Massilia sp. METH4: one gene and its partner. Each later gene encodes a partner of the first gene's protein in a complex. Links are inferred from orthologs where the notes say so. Each region holds a gene or a part of one and is shown in the gene's direction. Other genes may lie near its edges.

What was found. The genes of interacting proteins can lie anywhere in the genome.
Region 2: the proteins of trxB (region 1) and trxA are in contact, whole or in part, in a crystal structure (PDB 1F6M), measured with the Escherichia coli proteins. The link is inferred for Massilia sp. METH4 from one-to-one orthologs.

The regions. Positions count from the first base shown.
Region 1 is NZ_CP146614.1:3,871,850-3,874,890, reverse strand. The notes cover bases 58-2,972. They hold trxB (thioredoxin-disulfide reductase), read left to right. Parts: upstream 58-997; coding sequence 998-1,948; downstream 1,949-2,972. Other genes in these bases: V6Z91_RS17050 (trimeric intracellular cation channel family protein), read left to right, coding at 2,782-2,972; V6Z91_RS17055 (Smr/MutS family protein), read left to right, coding at 1,956-2,666; V6Z91_RS17065 (DNA translocase FtsK 4TM domain-containing protein), read right to left, coding at 58-787. Outside these bases: more of V6Z91_RS17065, read right to left, coding at 1-57; more of V6Z91_RS17050, read left to right, coding at 2,973-3,041.
Region 2 is NZ_CP146614.1:1,022,153-1,024,895, forward strand. It holds trxA (thioredoxin TrxA), read left to right. Parts: upstream 1-1,080; coding sequence 1,081-1,407; downstream 1,408-2,743. Other genes in the region: V6Z91_RS04555 (PAS domain S-box protein), read left to right, coding at 1-488; V6Z91_RS04560 (response regulator), read left to right, coding at 490-894; rho (transcription termination factor Rho), read left to right, coding at 1,541-2,743. UniProt on the Escherichia coli protein: Participates in various redox reactions through the reversible oxidation of its active center dithiol to a disulfide and catalyzes dithiol-disulfide exchange reactions.

The DNA.
Region 1 (3,041 bases):
CCTTCAGCACCGGCTCCGCCACGGGGTGCTTCTCCACGTACTTCTCGCGCTCCTTCACCACCACTTCCTCGCGCTTCACGGTGGCGGCCTGGCCCTGGCGGCGGTCCTGGCGGTCCTCGTAGCGCAGGACCACCCACTCGATCGCCGTCTCGATGCCCGCGCCGATGCGCTCGGCCACCGTCATCCACGACACGTGGAAGAACAGCGAAAAGCCCATGCCGAACAGGAGCAGCAGCACCAGCGTGGCGCCCGTGAAGCCCAGGCCCACGTGCGCCGCATGGCCGATCAGCTGGCCCAGCACGCCGCCCGGCGCGCGCGGCAGGTCGACCGGCAGCGAGTACATGCGCAGGTATTCCAGGCCCATGCTGCCGGTCAGCAGCAACACGAAGCCGATCAGGCGGATCACGGGCTCGTGGCTGTGCTCTTCATCCTCTTCCTGCTCCAGCACGAACTTGTTGGTGAGCCGCCGGTAGCCGCGCCAGACGAAGCGCACGATGTACACGCAGAACCACCAGGCCGAGAAGCCGAAGATGTACAGCATCAGGTCGGACAGCCAGGCACCGCCGCGGCCGCCCAGGTTCTTCACGTCCGGCACCAGGCTGGCGTGCGACCAGCCGGGGTCGCCCTTGTGGTAGCTGGCCAGGATGATAAAGAAATACAGCGAGGCGACGACGAGCGCGAACCAGCGCGCCTCGGACAGCAGGCGTACGAGCCGGTTCGGCAACGGTTGTCGCTCGGTTGTCTTGCGCCGATAGGAATTGCTCGTCTGTTGCGTGGATTTGCTCATTGCTACAACTATGGTGAAGGGCGCGGGGTGTGTTGCGCCAAGGTAAGTATTTCTATTGCGCTTATTTTAAGCCATCCCGGCCTCTTCAGGCCTTCCAATTCAGAAAACCGGGGGTTCGCTTATAATCGCGGTTTGCTTGCCTGAACCACTTGTGCGCTTCGGCAACGCCTCCATATTCGGTTCATACCCCAATTTAGCAGGAAAGCTTCCATGACCACTACCAAACACGCCCGCGTCCTGATCCTTGGCTCCGGTCCGGCCGGCTACAGTGCCGCGGTGTATGCCGCGCGCGCCAACCTGAAGCCGATGCTGATCACCGGCGTCGAACAGGGTGGCCAGTTGATGACGACGACCGACGTGGAAAACTGGCCCGGCGATCCGCTGGGCGTGCAGGGTCCGGAACTGATGCAACGCCTGCTGCAGCACGCGGAACGCTTCAGCACGGAAATCGTGTTCGACCACATCCATACTGCCAAGCTGAGCGAGAAGCCGATCCGCCTGGTGGGCGACGCCGGAGAATACACGTGCGACGCGCTGATCATCGCCACCGGCGCCTCGGCCCAGTACCTGGGCCTGCCGTCGGAAGAAGCGTTCATGGGCCGCGGCGTTTCCGCCTGCGCCACGTGCGACGGCTTCTTCTACCGCGGCCAGGAAGTGGCCGTGATCGGCGGCGGCAACACGGCCGTCGAGGAAGCGCTGTACCTGGCCAATATCGCCAGCAAGGTCACGCTGATCCACCGCCGCGACAAGTTCCGCGCCGAGCCGATCCTGGTCGACCGCCTGATGGCCAAGGTTGCCGAGGGCAAGATCGAGCTGAAGCTGAACAACAACCTGCACGAAGTGACGGGCGACGACAGCGGCGTGACTGGCCTGACCCTGAAATCGAACGACGGCGAGATGTCGAAGATCACCGTGCACGGCCTGTTCGTGGCGATCGGCCACAAGCCGAACACCGGCATCTTCGAAGGCCAGCTGGAAATGCACAACGGCTACCTGAAGACGCGCTCCGGCACCGAAGGCATGGCCACGGCCACGTCGATCCCGGGCGTATTCGCCGCCGGCGACGTGCAGGACCACGTGTACCGCCAGGCGATCACCAGCGCCGGCACCGGCTGCATGGCCGCGCTGGATGCGCAGCGCTACCTGGAAGCGCAGGAGTAAAGGCAACATGGCAGGTGGCAGCCTGAAGGATTTCGCGGCACTGAAGGCCCTGGGGCAGCAGCTCAAGGGCAAGCACGAGGAGCGCGAGCGCGAGGAAGCGGCGCGCGCCAAGGCGGAGGCAGAGCGCATCGAGCGCGAAAAGCAGGCAGCGGCCGAGGCCACCATCTTCCGCTCGACGATGAAGGGCGTGCAAAAGATGCCGGAGTCGAACCGCTACGTACCGCAGGCGCCCAAGCCCGTCATCGCCCCGCCCCCTGCACCGAAGCGCAAGCTGACCGCCGCCGAACAGAAGGACGACGACGCGGCCGTGCTGCGCGAGTCGCTGTCCGACCTGTTCGGGGTCGAGCACTACATGGAAGAGGAGCCGACGCTGAACTACCTCGCCCCCGGCGTGGGCGGCGACGTGATGAAGCGCCTGCGCAAGGGTTACTGGCCCGTGCAGGACGAGCTGGACCTGCACGGCCTGCGCCGCGACGATGCACGCGAGGCCCTCGCCGGCTTCCTTCTTCGCGCCAACCAGCGCAACCAGCGCTGCGTGTGCGTGATCCACGGCCGCGGCTTCAGCTCGCGCGGCGGCGAGCCGGTGCTGAAATCGATGGTGCACAGCTGGCTGGTGCAGACCGAGGGCGTGATCGCCTTCTGCCAGGCGCATGCCGCCGAGGGTGGCGAGGGTGCGCTGATCGTGCTGCTGCGGGCGGCACTCCGACCCGAGCGCTGACTTTGCTCTAAAAATGGGGACGTACCCCATTTTCTGGGAAACATTTCCCGGAAAATGGGGTACGTCCCCATTTTTTTTCTGTTAACCTGTGGACACCATTACTTAACCCGCCCGCATGAAAATCGTCCCCCACGTTTCCCTCGTCACCATCATCGAAGTGATCGCCATCCTGGTCGGGGCGTTCTCGGGATTCGTGGAAGCGCGCCGCAAGCGCATGGACATCGTGGGGGTCATCATCGTGGCCTTCATCGCCGCGTTCGGCGGCGGCACCTTGCGCGACATCCTGCTGGATAAACGCCCGCTGTTCTGGGTGCAGCACCAGGAATACACGATCCTGCTGTTCGTGCTCGCGCTGGCCGTGGCGCCCTTCATGAA
Region 2 (2,743 bases), 2.8 Mb from region 1 along the record:
AGCCGATCCAGCCGGCCTTGCTCGTGCGCACCATCGCCGCCTGGTTGCCCGAGCGCCGCGCCAATCGCGGCGGCCACGGCGGCGCGGGACGCGACGGCACTGGGCGGCGGCCGCATGTCGCGCTGGTGGGCGACCCGGCCGTGATCGACCTCTCCGTGCTGGCGCAGGTGCTGGGCTACCAGCCGGAAAAGATCCGCAATTTCGCGCAGAAATTCCTGCAATCGGCGGAGGCCGGCCTGGCCGAACTGGACGAAGCCATGGCCGCCGGCGACATCGCGCGCATCCGCGAACTGGGCCACCGCCTGAAGGCGGCCGCCCGCACGGTGGGGGCGATCGGCATGGGCGAACTGTGCGAGCGCATGGAACAATTGCCACCGGCCGGCCCCGCGGCGGAACGCGGTGCCGGCGCACTGATCGGGCAATACCGCCCGCTGCTCGATCAGATCAGGGAACACATCATGAATCACACGACCATCGGCGAGCACTGACATGAACTACGCCTTGCGCATCCTGCTGCTGGACGACGACGCCTTCATGCTGGACATGCTGTCCGACATGATCGCCGGCCTGGGCTACGCCAACGTCCATGCCGCCACGGACGCGCGCAGCGCGCTGAAGGTCTTGCCCACCTTCAAACCGGACCTGCTGGTCTGCGACCTGTCGATGCCGGAAATGGATGGCATCGAGTTCCTGCGCGCCGTGGCCGAGCGGGGTTTTGCCGGCGGCGTGATCCTGCTTTCCGGCATGGACAGCGGCATCCTGCGCGCCGCGGAAACACTGGCGATGGCGCAGGGCCTGACCATCGTGGGCGCGTGCAGCAAGCCGCTGTCCCGCGCCGCGCTGGCCGACCTGCTGGAGGTAGCGGGCGGCAGCCCCGCTGGCGGCACACGGTAACGGAAAATAGGTTATTATTTGTTCCATCCCCGCCTGATTCCTTCTTGCAAGCTTCCTTCGTTGAGTCTGCCTTGACATTGTGCTTGTCATTGAATTCATGGGCACCGGCCTCCATCTGGCAGCAACGAGCTGGCGGCAAAGGGCGCGCCAGGCGAACTTAATCTGATCCCGAAAGGGGAAAACAACATGAGCGAAAACATCAAACACATTACCGACGCGTCGTTCGAAGCCGACGTGCTCAAATCCGACCGTCCCGTGCTCGTGGACTTCTGGGCCGAGTGGTGCGGTCCGTGCAAGAGCATCGCCCCGATCCTGGAAGAAGTCGCCAAGGAATATGACGGCAAGCTGACGATCGCCAAGCTGGACGTGGATTCGAACCAGACGGTGCCGGGCAAGTTCGGCATCCGCGGCATTCCCACGCTGATCCTGTTCAAGAACGGCGTGCCGGCGGCGCAAAAGGTTGGCGCGATGGCAAAAGGCCAACTGACCTCTTTCATCGACAGCAATATTTGAGTAATATAGGTGGTGTTGCGCCCGCAGCACCACCTGCCTGGCCGGGACCGAGGCACCAGCCCCCCGAGAACAATAAGTCCAACGCAGTTCCCTCCCCTACCTTACTTTCCCGTCACGGGACACTCAAACATCTATGCATCTATCTGAATTAAAGGCCTTGCACGTTTCGGCGTTGCTGGAAATGGCCATCAGTCTGGATATCGACAATGCTGCCCGCCTGCGCAAGCAGGAGCTCATGTTCGCGATCCTGAAGAAGCGCGCCAAGGCCGGCGAGCAGATCTTCGGCGACGGCGCCCTGGAAGTGCTGCCGGACGGCTTCGGCTTCCTGCGCTCGCCGGACGCCAGCTACATGGCGTCGACCGACGACATCTACATTTCGCCGTCGCAGATCCGGCGCTTCAACCTGCATACGGGTGATTCGATCGAAGGGGAAGTGCGCACGCCGAAGGATGGCGAACGCTACTTCGCCCTGGTCAAGGTGGACAAGGTCAACGGCGAATCGCCGGAAGCCTCGAAGCACCGCATCCTGTTTGAGAACCTGACGCCGCTGCACCCGAACGAGCCGCTGCGCCTGGAGCGCGAGATGAACGGCGCCGAGAACATCACCGGCCGCATCGTCGACCTGATCGCGCCGATCGGCAAGGGCCAGCGCGGCCTGCTGGTGGCATCGCCGAAATCGGGTAAATCCGTGATGCTGCAGCATATCGCCCACGCCATCACGGCCAACCACCCGGACGTGACGCTGATCGTGCTGCTGATCGACGAACGTCCGGAAGAAGTGACGGAAATGCAGCGCTCGGTGCGCGGCGAAGTCGTCGCTTCCACCTTCGACGAACCGGCCACCCGCCACGTGCAGGTTGCCGAGATGGTCATGGAAAAGGCCAAGCGCCTCGTCGAGATGAAGAAGGATGTGGTCATCCTGCTGGACTCGATCACCCGCCTGGCCCGCGCCTACAACACCGTGATCCCGGCCTCGGGCAAGGTGCTGACCGGCGGTGTGGACGCCAACGCGCTGCAGCGCCCGAAACGCTTCTTCGGCGCCGCCCGCAATATCGAGGAAGGCGGCTCGCTGACCATCATCGCCACGGCGCTGATCGAAACGGGCTCGCGCATGGACGACGTGATCTACGAGGAATTCAAGGGCACCGGCAACATGGAAGTGCACCTGGAACGCCGCCTGGCCGAGAAGCGCGTGTACCCGGCGATCAACCTGAACAAGTCCGGCACCCGCCGCGAGGAACTGCTGATCAAGCCCGACCAGCTGCAGAAGATCTGGATCCTGCGCAAGCTGCTGTACTCGATGGACGAGATCGAGGCGATGGAGTTCATCCTCGAC